One region of the Pseudoxanthomonas sp. 97-1-1 genome, then DNA from elsewhere that is predicted to be linked to it. Evidence: predicted binding sites of a transcription regulator. Region 1 holds the regulator's gene; the other holds the start of a gene.
The links. The regulator FliA, encoded in region 1, starts transcription of late flagellar genes. The targets are predictions, from matches to a motif close to TAAAGTTTNNCNNNCNNNGGCCGATAA.
Positions count from the first base shown of each region.

Region 2: the regulator FliA is predicted to act here: its motif matches at 2,666-2,692, upstream of AC3DET_RS13165 (methyl-accepting chemotaxis protein).

Region 1 is NZ_JBYMTJ010000002.1:723,169-729,917, forward strand. It holds gene AC3DET_RS10590 (chemotaxis protein CheA) at 1-1,645, opposite strand, end outside; gene AC3DET_RS10595 (hypothetical protein) at 1,673-1,816, opposite strand; gene AC3DET_RS10600 (protein phosphatase CheZ) at 1,853-2,464, opposite strand; gene AC3DET_RS10605 (chemotaxis response regulator CheY) at 2,464-2,844, opposite strand; gene AC3DET_RS10610 (RNA polymerase sigma factor FliA) at 2,962-3,714, opposite strand; partial or broken gene AC3DET_RS10615 (MinD/ParA family protein) at 3,711-4,523, opposite strand; gene flhF (flagellar biosynthesis GTPase FlhF) at 4,579-6,276, opposite strand; gene flhA (flagellar biosynthesis protein FlhA) at 6,325-6,749, opposite strand, start outside.
Region 2 is NZ_JBYMTJ010000003.1:291,041-297,789, reverse strand. It holds gene AC3DET_RS13170 (mechanosensitive ion channel domain-containing protein) at 1-466, shown strand, start outside; gene AC3DET_RS13165 (methyl-accepting chemotaxis protein) at 488-2,632, opposite strand; gene AC3DET_RS13160 (MFS transporter) at 2,785-4,017, opposite strand; gene AC3DET_RS13155 (hypothetical protein) at 4,096-4,710, opposite strand; gene AC3DET_RS13150 (glycoside hydrolase family 2 TIM barrel-domain containing protein) at 4,792-6,081, opposite strand; gene AC3DET_RS13145 (DUF6165 family protein) at 6,164-6,550, shown strand; gene AC3DET_RS13140 (hypothetical protein) at 6,560-6,749, opposite strand, start outside.

The DNA.
Region 1 (6,749 bases):
GCAGGGGCTTGATGACGACTTCTTCGCGGCCGCGCACCTGGTCGACGATCAGGCCGAAGCGTTGTTCGCCCATCTGCAGCACCACGATGGTGAGCAGGGGCGTCATCACCGGGTCCACCTGCAGCCAGTGGCGCAGGTCGACCAGGGGCAGGGTATGGCTCTGGCGGTCCAGCACGGCCTGGCCATCGAACCAGCGCAGGCTTTCGGACGGTGCGTGCAGCACTTCCATCACGCGCGCGAGCGGCAGTGCATAGACGGGGTCGCCGGCCTGCACCAGCAGGGTGGGCAGGATCGCCAGGGTCAGCGGCACGCGGATGACGAAACGGCTGCCGCGCCCGATGTCGGAATGGATGGTGATCTGCCCGCTGAGTTCGCGGATGCGCGATTGCACCACGTCCATGCCCACGCCGCGGCCTGAGATGTCGGTGACCTCGGCCTTGGTGGAGAAGCCGGGCAGGAAGACCAGCTGCAGGCATTCGTCGTGGGTCAGGCGCGCGGCGGCTTCGGGATCGATCAGGCCCTTTTCCAGCGCCTTGGCGCGCAGGCGTTCGGGATCGATGCCGGCGCCGTCGTCGCGGATTTCGATGGTGACGAAGTCGCCTTCCTGCTGCGCCGACAGGCGTACGTGGCCGGCACGCGGCTTGCTGCAGGCTTCGCGCAGGCTGGGCACTTCGACACCGTGGTCGATGGCGTTGCGGACCAGGTGCACCAGCGGATCGGCCAGCGCTTCCACCAGGTTGCGGTCCAGCTCCGTCTCGGCGCCGACCAGTTCCAGGTCCACTTCCTTCTGCAACTGGCGGGCAACGTCGCGCGCGACCTTGGGAAAGCGCGAGAACACCTTGCCCACCGGCTGCATGCGCGTACGCATCACCGCCGTCTGCAGGCGCGCGGTGGCGATGTCGAGGCTGCTGACGGCGCGGTCCAGTTCTTCGTCGCGGATGCGCGCGCGCAATGTCTTCAGGCGGTTGCGCGACAGCACCAGTTCGCCCACCAGGTTGACGATGGCGTCCAGCCGCTTGGTGTCCACGCGGATGGTCTGTTCGGTTTCGCCACCGGTTTTCGCGGCCGGCTTCGGTGCGGCCGGTTTCGCAGGCGAAGGTGCCGGTCGCGCGACGGGTGCGGGCGCAGCGGCGCGGGTGGGTGCGCCATCGCCGTGCAACTGGTCCAGCAAGGCCTCGAACTCGTCGTCGCTGATCAGGTCCGCGCCGGCCGCAGCGGGCGCGGCGCTTGTCGCGGCGGTGGGTTTCGGCGCGGCGGGTGCGGCATCCCCCCGGGTATCGAACTGGTCGATCAGCATCTGCGGGGCGTGCGGCGGGTCTTCGCCGGCACCGATCGCATCCAGCATCTGTTGCAGCCAGTCCAGCGATTGCTGGGCGGCATCGAAGTGTTGCGGTTCCAGCGTCGCCTGGCCGGCGCGCACCAGGCCCAGCGTCTCTTCGGCCGCATGGCACAGGTTGACCATCGGCTGGATGCCGAGGAAGCCGGCGCCGCCCTTCAGGGTGTGGAAGCCGCGGAATACCGCGTTCAGCTGCTCGCTGTCGGAGGGGTCCTGTTCCAGCGTGACCAGTTGCTCGCCCAGCCGGTCGAGGATTTCCTGCGCTTCGATCAGGAAGTCGGCGGCGATTTCAGGGGTGACGGCGGACATGGGCGGGGCAGGTACCGGGACGGGTGATCAGCGGGAGGAGTCGAGCAGGTGCAGGGCGTGCGCGTGGCGACGCCGCAGGAAGCGGCCGACCAGGACATCGCAGACCAGCAGCGATCCCACGAACAGCAGGACGAGGGGATGGCAGGAACGGCGGGCGGAAGCGTCGGGCATGGCAGGTCTCCGGTTCCGCTGCGCGTTCGCGGGTGCCTACAGCCCCAGTCCGGAGAGCAGGTCGTCTGCGTCGTTCTGTGAAAACGCGTTGCGGTCCAGACCAGCAACGGCCGGACCGGCCAGATCTGAAGGGTTCTTCTTCTCCGGCGGCGGCAGGCCCAGCGCGCCGAAGCCCTCGTGCACGCGACGGACGATGCCCGCGACGCGACGGATGATCTGGCCGGTGAGGTCCTGGTAGCTCTGCGCCAGGGCCATCTCCGACAGCCCCTTGCCGATGCTGTCCACCAGCGCCGCCTGCTCGGGCGACAGCGCGGTGCCCTTCAGTTGGGTGGCGTAGCCACGGCACTGTTCGGCCAGGTCCAGCGTGGCGTGGCTGGCCTGTTCGGTCATTTCCACCACATGGTCCAGGCGCGCGCAGGCGTCGTCCAGCTCGCCCGGTCCGGTGGGTGGCAGTTCGCCCAGCGTCTGCGCCAGCTCGCGCGCCAGGCGGCCCAGGCCCTGCATCATCGGCTGCGTGCGCCAGGCGGCGATGGCATCCAGTTCGCGACGCCAGCCGGCTTCGTCGCCCTGTTCCAGGGCATCCAGCGCGTGCTGCAGTTTTTCCACCAGCGCGGCGCGTGCGCCGGCGACATCGGCCACGGCGCTCATCAGGCAGCGGCTCCCAGGCGTTCGAAGATCTTGCCCAGCTTCTCTTCCAGCGTCTGCGCGGTGAACGGCTTGATGATGTAGCCGTTCACGCCGTTCTGCGCCGCCTCGATGATCTGCTCGCGCTTGGCCTCGGCGGTGACCATCAGCACCGGCAGGGTCTTGTAGCGGTCGTCGGCGCGGATGGCCTTCAGCAGCTCGATGCCGGTCATGCCGGGCATGTTCCAGTCGGTGACCACGAACTCGAAGCTGCCCTGGGACAGTGCGGTCAACGCGCTGTTGCCGTCTTCGGCCTCGGCGGTATTGGTATAGCCCAGGTCATTGAGCAGATTCTTGATGATGCGGCGCATGGTGGAAAAGTCGTCCACGATGAGGATGCGCATGTTCTTGTTGGCGGTCACATCGAACTCCAGTAAAGCGTGCCCGGTCAGGGGCGACGGCAAGGCAGGGGCTGCACGCGGCGGCCTACCGGAGCCTTATCGGCAGGCCGTGGGGATTCTTCAGTCGTTGTCTTCCAGGCCGGCGTCGGCCTTCTCGAACACCTGCAGGCGTCCGCGCAGCCGCACCATGGCCTGGCCGTGGATCTGGCAGACGCGCGACTCGCTGACGCCGAGGACGGCGCCGATCTCCTTCAGGTTGAGCTCCTGCTCGTAGTACATGGACAGCACCAGCTGCTCCCGTTCGGGCAGGTGGCCGATGGCCTTGACCAGTTGCTGGCGGAACTCGCTGCGCTCCAGGTGCTGCTGCGGCGAGGGGCCGCCGGTACGCGCGGTGTTGGGTTCGCCATGGTCGTCGATGTGCGATTCCAGGCTCAGCACCTGGCCACGCGCGGCATCTTCCATCAGGCGCAGGTACTCGGGCAGCGGCATTTCCATCGCACTCGCCACTTCGGTGGCGATGGCGGCACGGCCGGTGCGCTGTTCGATCTCGCGCACGGTGGCGGCCGCCTGGCGGGCGCGACGGTGGACCGAGCGCGGTACCCAGTCGCCGCGGCGGATCTCGTCGATCATCGACCCGCGGATGCGGATGGAGGCGTAGGTCTCGAACGAGGCGCCCTGCTCGGCATCGTAGCTGCGCGAGGCTTCCAGCAGGCCGATCATGCCGGCCTGCACCAGGTCGTCGATCTCCACGCTGGCCGGCAGGCGCGCGGCCAGGTGATGGGCGATGCGGCGGACCAGGTCGGCGTGCTGGGTGACGAAATCGTTCGCACTGCTGCGCTGTACGGCGCGGTATTGGGCGGCGGCGGTGTTCATGCGGCGACTCCCCGCTGGATCAGGCGTTCGACGAAGAACTCGACGTTGCCGCGCGCTCCCAGAGGCGGCTGCCAGCGTGCCGTCATGCGCGCGATCTCGGCGATGGCGCGGGCCGACGGGCTGCCCGGATAGGCTTTCACGACGGGCTGCTGGCGCTGCACCGCACGGCGCAGCCAGTCGTCCTGCGGCACCGCGCCGAGGTAGTGCAGGGCGACATCGCCGAGGAAACGCTCGCAGACGCGGGCGAGTTTTTCATACAGCTTCCGGCCCTCGTTGGGGTCGCGGACCATATTGGCGATGACGTGCACGCGGTCCAGGCCGCGCTCGCGCGCCAGCACCTTGATCAGCGCGTAGGCGTCGGTGATCGAGGCCGGCTCGTCGCAGACCACCACCACGGTGTCCTGCGCGGCCTGGCAGAAGGTCAGCACGCTGTCGGTGATGCCGGCGGCGGTGTCGACCACCATGAAATCCAGCGCCCGCTGCAGTTCGGAGAACACGTTGACCAGGCCCACGTGCTCGGCCGGCGCCAGTTCGGCCATGTGGCGGAAACCCGACGAGGCGGGAACCACCAGCACGCCCTCGGGGCCTTCCAGCAGTACGTCTTCCAGTCCGCAACGTCCTGCGACCAGGTCGGCGAGGGTGAACTTCGGCGACAACCCGAGCAGCACGTCCACGTTGGCCAGGCCCAGGTCGGCGTCCATCAGCAGCGTGCGCTTGCCCATTTCGGCCAGCGACACGGCCAGGTTGACCGACACGTTGGTCTTGCCCACGCCGCCCTTGCCACCGGTGATGGCGATGACGCGCACGGGATGGAATGCGCCGGCGGCCGGCGGCGTGCTGCGGGGATTGGTCTGCAGCAGGTGGTCAGGCGACATGGGTGGCCTCGGTCGAGCAGGGTTCGTCGGCTTCGCGGCGCAGCTGGTCCAGCCGCAGCACGAGGTGGGCGCTGTTGGCGCGGTGGAGATCGTGGGGAACGCGCTGGCCGTCGGTTACCCAGGTCATCGGCAGCTGGTGGTCCACGACCACCGACAGGGCGCTGCCCAGGCGGCCTGTCTCGTCCAGCTTGGTCAGCACCACGCCTTGCGGCTGCACGCTGCTGAAGCGGCGGACGACCTCGTCCAGGTCGGAGAAGTGCGAGTTGGCCGGCAGGCACAGCAGGGTCTTCACCTGGCCCGATGCGCGCAGCCAGTTGAGCTGGCCCACCAGGTTGCGGTCGCGCTGGCCCAGGCCGGCGGTATCGATCAGTACCAGCTTGTAGTCGCGCAGGCGCTCCAGCAGCAGTGCGAGGGCCTGCGCGCTGTCGGCCTCGTGCACGGCGATGCCGAGCTGGCGGCCGTAGCCGTGCAGTTGCTCGCGACCGCCGACCCGCACGGTGTCGGTGGTGATCAGCGCCACGTCGCGTGCGTTGTAGCGCTGCGCGAAGCAGGCGGCGAGCTTGGCGATGGTGGTGGTCTTGCCCGCGCCGGTGGGGCCCACCAGCGCGATGACGCCGCCGGTTTCCAGCAGGTCGGTGTCGACCACCGGCAGCTTCTTCGACAGCAGGCCCAGCATCAGGCCACGGCCGCGGTGCAATTCGGTGTCGGCGGGAATCTGCAGGGCGATGTCGCGGGTGATGCCGGCGTCGAAGCCGTAGTCTTCCATCAGTTCCATCGCCTGCATCCGCACCGGCGAACCGCGCAGGCGTTCGTCGGTGAGGCGGTGCATCTCGCGCTCGATCATCTCGCGCATGGCGGACAGTTCGCCGCGCATCTGCACCAGCTGCTCGTCGCTCTCGCGGGCGTGCGTGGCGTTGTCGGTGACGACGGTCAGCGTCGGTACGGTGACGGCAGCGGGCGCCGGTACCGGTGCGATCACCGGTGCACGCGTGGCGTGCAGCGCGACGACCGGCGCAGGCTCGGGTTCCGGCAGCGACACCGGCGGCGCGATCGAGGGCAGCAGCGCATCCAGGTCGAGCGTGTCATCGGCGTCGGCGCGCGGCGCGGGCTGACGGCGCGGCGGTGCAGCGGGTTCGCTCGCGGCGACCGGCTCGTTGGCGGGAGCGGCCGGCAGGCAGGCGGCCAGCTTGGCGGCGAAGGATTCGGGTTCGATCAGCAGCGGCGCGATGTCGCGGACGACCGGCGCCGGAATCTCGCCGGTGATCGGCGCGGGCGTGGCGGCCACCGGCGCGCGTGGCGCTGCGACGGGTGCTGCCGGCGGTGCGATCGACGCAGGTGCGGCGACGGCCGGCTTGGCGGTCCCGGCACGCGGTGCAGCGGGGACGGCCGGCTGGCGGCGGGCGAAGTAGCTGGCGGCGGCTTCGGCCGGTGACAGGGCCGGAGCGTTCGCGGTCGGTGCCTGCGGCGCCGGGTCGAGCAGCGGATGCAGCGGCGCAGGGGGCGTGGCCGGGCGCATCGCTTCCAGCGTGCGCTGCACCAGCGCTTCGTCGTAATTGCTGGCAGCAACGATCTCGATGCCATCCTCGGTCACCCGGTTGGACAGGATCACCGCGTCCGGGCCGTGTTCCTGCCGGACCATCGCGAAGGCGGTGCGCATGTCGGGGGCGACGAAGCGTTTGATTTTCATGGCGTGCTATCCGGTTCGATGTCGCGTCGGGTTCTGCTGCTTCCGGTCTCAGCTGATCGTGCCGACCAGCTTCAACCGCTTGTCCTCGGGAACCTCGCTGTAGGCCAGCACCGACAGCGAGGGGACGCTGTGGCGGACCAGGCGGGCGAGGGCGGCGCGGACCGAACCCGGTACCAGCACCACCGCAGGCTCGCTGCGGGCTTCCTGCTTGTTCACCACGTCGGCGAGGCTCTGGTGCAGGCGTTCCGCCAGTCCCGGTTCCAGCGCCGCGCCGGTTCCCTGGGTACTGTCCTGCAAGACGCGTTCCAGATTCGGCGCCAAGGTATAGACGGGCAGTTCCGGCGCCATGCCGGAGATTTCCTGCACGATGAACCGGCCCAGCGAGGTGCGTACCGCAGCGGTCAGTGCGGCCGGATCGGCGTTCTGCGGGGCGAACTCGACCAGCGCCTCGACGATGCGGCGCAGCTGGCGGA
Region 2 (6,749 bases), on a different contig from region 1:
CATCGTGGTGCGCCGGATCTGCGATCACTACCGGTTGCCCGCGCAGGTCGCCGTGAGTGCGCGCCGGTTGCTCGGCGTGCTGCTCTACGTTTCGGCGTTCATGCTCGCATTGGGACGGCTCGGCGTATCGGGCAGCGTGCTGTGGACCGCACTGACGGGCTTCACCGCGGTCGCCGCAGTCGCGTTCTTCGCCGCATGGAGCGTGCTGTCCAACATCTTCTGCAGCGTGCTGATCCTGACCACGCGTCCGTTCCGCGTGCACGACCACATCGAAGTGCTGGAGAACGGCGACAAGCCCGGCCTGCGCGGGCGCGTGATCGACATCAATCTGCTCTACACCACCCTGCTGGAAGAAGACGCGCTACGCGGCGACACCGTGCTGCAGATCCCCAACAGCCACTTCTTCCAGCGCACCACGCGGCGCTGGCGGTCGGGTTCGCCGCCCCCGACCACCTCGCCCGAATAATCCGCCAGCGCCGGTACCCGACTAGGCAGCGGCCAGTGCGCGTACACGGCCAGGGGCGAGACCAGGCGACGCACGCGGATCCAGCACGAACACATTCACCGCCCCGATGAGTTCTCGCGCCTGATCTTCCATCGAGCGGGCGGCGGCCGATGCCTCTTCCACCAGCGCGGCGTTCTGCTGGGTGGTTTCGTCCATCTGCACGATGGCCTGGTTGACCTGCTCGATCCCGGCACTCTGCTCCTGCGAAGCAGCCGAAATCTCCGCCATGATGTCGGTCACCCGCTGCACGGCGGTGACGATTTCGCCCATCGTCGCACCGGCCTGGTTCACCAGCGCCGAGCCATCGGCCACCTTGTCCACCGAGGTCTCGATCAGGCCCTTGATCTCCCTGGCGGCATTGGCGCTGCGCTGGGCCAGCGTCCGCACTTCGGAGGCGACCACGGCGAAGCCACGGCCCTGCTCGCCGGCCCGCGCCGCTTCCACTGCCGCATTGAGGGCCAGGATGTTGGTCTGGAAGGCGATGCCGTCGATGACCGAGATGATCTCGGCGATCTTCCGGGAAGACTGCTCGATCTCGGTCATCGTCGTGACCACGCGTGCGACCGTCGCACCGCCTTCCGATGCCACGCTGGCCGCACCGATCGCCAGCTGGTTCGCCTGGCGTGCGGATTCGGCGTTCTGGCGCACCGTGGAGGTCAGTTCTTCCATCGAAGCGGCGGTTTCTTCCAGATTGGCCGCCTGCTGCTCGGTGCGACGCGACAGGTCGCTGTTGCCCGCTGCGATCTCCCCCGCCGCCGTGTTGATCGACGATGACGCGCCCTGGATCTGGCGCACGATGGTGCGCAGTTGCGCCACCGTGGCATTGGCATCGTCCCGCATGGTGGCGAACACGCCGTGGAAGTCGCCTTCCATGCGCGCCGTCAGGTCGCCGCGCGCGATGGCCTGCAGCAACGACGACACATCCGCCAGGTTGCCATCCGTGGTTTCCATCAGGCGATTCAGGCCGTCCACCATGTCGCGGAAATCGTGCTGGTATCGCTGCGTGTCGCCGCGACGGCTGAAGTCGCCCGACGCCGCCGCCAGTGCCAGCTGCCTGATTTCGGCGTTGATCGCAGAGAGATTCGCCTTGGTGGTGCGCATGGCGTCCGTCAATGCGGCTTTCTCACCGGGCAGCGCCTCCATGTCGATGGACAGGTCGCCGACCGCGTAGCACTGCATGATCTCCACCAGCCGCTGCATCACCGCGATGTGCGACGCCACCAGCGCGTTGGTGTCACGCACCATGCGCCCGTATTCGCCGGGGAAGCGCGAATCGTCCATGCGGAAGCTGATGCTGCCTTCGTCGTGGCGCAATGCCATTTCGCCCTGCTCGGCGATGACGCCCTGCAGGGTCGCGGTCATGTCGGCCATCGCCGTGCCCAACTGGCCGATCTCGTCGCCACTGCGCACGTCGACCCGCTTGTCCAGGCGCCCGGCCGCGACCGCCCGCGCGGCAGCGGCGGCCTCGACCACGGGACGGATCACCGACCGCCGTATCCACCACGCCAGTACCAGTACCAGCACGATCGCCGCCACCACCGACAGGGCCGCGCACCCCACCAGCATGCGACGCGCGTCCTGCGAGCGCGCCACCACTGCCGCATCGGCAATCGTCTTGGTGCGCGCCACCAGGGCTTCGAGCGTCTCGCCCAACTGGCGGTCCATGCCCTTCACCAGGCGATCGCCTTCCTGCGTGTCGTAGCCCCCCGCCGCGAACTGCACCAGTGCGGCGCGGTAGTTGCCTTCCAACGCGTGATGCTGGGTGGCGAAATCGGCCGCCAGCCTGCGCGCCTGCGGATCGGCGATCCCGCTGGACAGGGTCTTCGCCAGGGCGGCCACCTCGCGCCCCTTCCGATCGAAGGCGCCGACGTACTTCGCCCGCTGCTCCTCGTCGTGTCCGCGGATGAGGATGTTCTTCCACTCCTGCACCTGCACGCGGAAGTCGCGGCTCAGGCGCTCACCCTCCGCGGCCTGGGCCACCTCTTCGGGCACCTCGGTGGAAAGACTGAGCCACGCCGAACCCAGGCCGGCCAGCGCGCACAACAGGATGACGGCAAGCCCCAGGGTCAGGGCGCCCAGCAGCTTGGTCTGCAGGCTGAGGGGGCGGGAAGCGGAATAGGACGACATGGCGGTACGACGTTGGGAAGGAATACACCTTCCTTAGCGGCGCGCGGCACGGCGAATTGACGCGCCACCGCCCTGCATTCCGCAATCCACGACCGCCATCTCTTTGTTTCAGTTTGATGACACGCATGTTGCCGCACGACAGCGCGCGTAGCTCAGCGCGTCAGCTCGCAGGCGAGCGCCGTCGCCTCGGCGCGGGCGGTATGCCGCGCCCATGCATAGACCAGCAGGCCCACCACGGCGGTCGCCGCACCGACGTAGCCGGTCGATGTCCAGCCCAGGCCGGCAGTGATCGCCATGCCGCCCAGCCAGGGGCCGAGTGCATTCGCGGTATTGAAGGCCGCGTGGTGTGACGCGGCGGCAAGCGTCTGCGCATCGCCCGCCACATCCATCAGGTGCGACTGCAGGATCGGCCCCAGCGCGCCCATCAGGCCGATGGCGACGGTGGCCAGCAGGATCGTCGGCAACGTGGTCGCCAGCCACGGAAACAGCAGCAGCGCCACGATCGCCCACGCCAGCACCATCCACGCGCCGCGCAGCTGGAAACGGTCGAACAGCCAGCCACCGACGAAGTTGCCGATCACGCCGCCCACGCCGAAACCGGCCAGGCCCAGCGGGATCCAGGCCGGCGATACGCGCGTCACGTCCAGCATCGTCGGCGCGAGGTAGCTGAAGACGCAGAACATGCCCGCGAAACCGATCGCGCCGATGCCCAGCGCCTGCCAGACCGGCACGCGGTTGAAGGCACGCAGCTCATCCAGTGGCTTGGCCTTCGGGCCATCGATGCCGACCGGCAGCCAGACCGCCAGCAACACGCCCGTCACCAGCGCGATGATCGCGACGAAGGCGAACACCCAGCGCCAGTCGATCATCTGGCCCAGCCAGGTCGCCAGCGGATTGCCGATCAGGATGGCCAGCGTCAGGCCCAGCATCACCAGGCTGATCGCACGGCCGCGCTTGTTGGGCGGGCTGATCGCCACCGCCGTCAGTGCGGCCACGCCGAAGTACGCGCCATGCGGCAGCCCGGCGATGAAGCGGAACACCAGCAGGCTTTCGTAGGTCGGCCCGAGCGCGCTGGCCAGGTTGCCCAGCGCATAGAAGCCCATCAGGGCGAGCAGCAGCGTCTTGCGCTTCCAGCCCGCACCGAGGATGGCCAGCAGCGGCGCGCCCACCACCACGCCCAGCGCGTAGGCGCTGATCAGATGGCCGACCTGCGGCTCGGTCACGCCGAGCGAGGCCACCATGTTCGGCATCAGCCCCATGCTGGCGAATTCGCTGGTGCCGATGGCGAAGCCCCCCAGCGTCAGCGCGAACAGGATCAGGCCGATCTGGCGCGCGGTGAGCTGGTCGGCGACGGAAGGGAAGGAAATCGGGGGCGTAACGTCCATGACGCATTATGCTGCGATGCAGCACCCGCAGTCGACCCCACGACTGGAACGCTGTCCGCCGTCAGCTCCCGCACTGCCTCACTTGGCGACGAACTTCAGCGGTCCCGCATACTGCGGCCAGGCGATCGAGGCGGGGCCACGCGTGTTGAGCGCGGTTTCCGGCGTTTCGCCGGCCTCGGTCATGACGCGCGTCATCAGTGTGGGCATCCAGAAATTGACCGCGAAGGTCGCGTCGCGACGGATCACCGGATTCACCGACAGCGTGGTGGTCTTGCCCGGCTCGATCCGGAACGTCACCACGTCCTCGTTCACGAATGCGCCCCGTTCCAGCACCTTCTTCACGCTGAAGGCGGTGGTCATCTCCAGGCCGATGCCGGTGACGCGGTAGTCGCCCGCCGGCAACGAAAGGGTCTCCTGCTGGCCGTAGCGGGTCATGTGGTTGAGCGGGAAATCGATGAATTGCTTGTTGACCAGCGAGAACACCACCTGGCCATCGCGCACGCCCCATTCCAGCGCGCCGCTCTTCAGCTGCTCGTCGACCTTCTTCGGCAGTTCCTTCTCACTGGTGAACGGCTTGACGTCCACCACCAGCGTACCGGTCTCCACCACCGCCGCCTGCGGCGCCTGCTCCTGCGCCGACACGGACACCGCCACGCCCGCCTGCAGCAGCAGGCCCATCATCAAGTTCCGCATCAAGTTCCCCTGGAGGCGCCCCCCGGCGCGCATGCGCCATTCCATCGCAGTCCGGCCGGGCGCGCAATCCTGCGGCTCGGCTCAGCGTTCCGTCACGCGGAACGGCAGGTTGGCGTATGCGGCATGGCCCTGCCCATCGAGCACGTCCACGAACAGCCGGTACGCACCGGGCTTGCCGGGGGCAGCGAAACGCACCCCGCCCTCGCCGTCGTCCTGCATCGCCAACACCACCTCCGGCGGCACGTCCTCGCGATCGCCGCCGATGCTGGTGGCGGTGGTTTCGTGCAGCACCGTCCAGCGATAGCGCAGCGGGTCGCCGTCGGCGTCGCGCGCATCGACCTGCGCGGTGTATTCCCTGCCCGGCTTCAGCGTGATGCTGTCGATGGCGCGCCGACCGTCCAGCGTCAACGGCTGGACCGATGGCGCACGGTTGGACGGCCACGCGCCGGTCCAGACGTACTGCATCGCATCCACCGCCGGCGTGCTCTCCCCGCTCGGCAGGAACAGGCCGTACCACGTGGGCGTGCGCTCCTGCTTGTTGCCCCACAGGAACACGTACGAACCCAGTCCCTGTTCCGTATCCGCCGCGATCACCTGTTCGTAGCGCTGTTGCAACAGCATCGCCTTGCGCGAGGCATCGTCCTCGATCGGCGCCTTCCACGCCGTCAGCGGGCTTTCCCAGTGCCCGGTCGGGCCCCATTCGGTGACCACGTACGGACCGGTCCAGCCGCTGGTCGCCAGCTTCTCCGGCAATGCGCCGATGTCGCCGTAAAGCTGGATGCCGATCAGGTCCAGCGACGGCGCGCGCGCCTTCAACAGGTCGATCAGCTTCCGGTCGAAACCGGCCAGCGTGGTCATCACCGGGTGGTGCGGGTCCTCGCGATGGATCATGTCCGCGATCTGCCCGACCGCATTCCACACCTTCGGGTTGCTGTAATGCAGGTTCAGTTCGTTGCCCACCACCCACATCAGCACGGCGGGATGGTCGCTGTAGAGGCCCACTTCCCGGCGGATGCGTTCGAGCTGTTCCGCCACCGCGGCGTCGTTGTCGTAGTCGAAGCCATGACGCTCGTTGCCCACCTCGATGCCCATCGCCACCTTCAGCCCGTTGCGCTGCGCGCGGTCCAGCATCGCGCGCACGTCGACGTGATCGGTTCCCGTGCTCCAGGTGCGGAAGCTGTTGCCGCCTCGCGCGGCCAGCGCCTCCTGACCGGCACCGGCCATGCCGGCCCCTTTCACGTGGAAGGGCTGTCCGTCCACCAGCAATACGTATGCGCCCTCCTGCTGCACGATGCGGACCTGCGACGGCGCCGCGACTGCCCACGCGGGCACGGCCAGGGCAAGGATCGACACGAACAGGCGCTGCAGCATGCGGGCGTTCTCCGGCCATATGGACGACGGGGCATCATGCCACGCAGCCCGTCGCGGCACGGACGGGCGCTAGAATGCCGGCATGAATACCATCCTGATCCCCGTCTCCATCGGCGAACTGGCCGACAAACTCTCCATCCTCGAAATCAAGGCCGAGCGCATCGACGATGCCGGCAAGCGCGCGCACGTGCAGGTGGAGCTGGATGGCCTGAACGCCCTGTGGAGCGGGCTGGCGGCCGCGCAGCCGGAACTGGCGGGACTGAAGGTGGATCTGCGCACCATCAACGAATTGATGTGGGACGTGCAGGACGCCTTGCGCGCCAAGGAAGCGGCACAGGCCTTCGACGCCGACTTCATCGCCCTGGCACGCGCGGTGGCGCAGCACAACGGCAAGCGCATCGAAGTGAAGAACACGATCAACCGCCTGGCCGGCTCGCGCTTCATCGAAGAGAAGCAGTACCAGGCCTGACGGCAGCGCTCACGCCGCGCCGTGGCGCTCGCGGATCACCTGCAGCCGTTCGCGGTAGTACAGCGCATCGGCGGCGATCTTCGGCGGATTGTCCGCCAGCCACTCCAGCGCGTCACGCAGGATCGCCGCCTTGTCGGCTTCGGGGGCTTCCAGCGCGGTGTCCACGCGGTCCAGCTGCAGGATGACGTCTTCGCGGGTG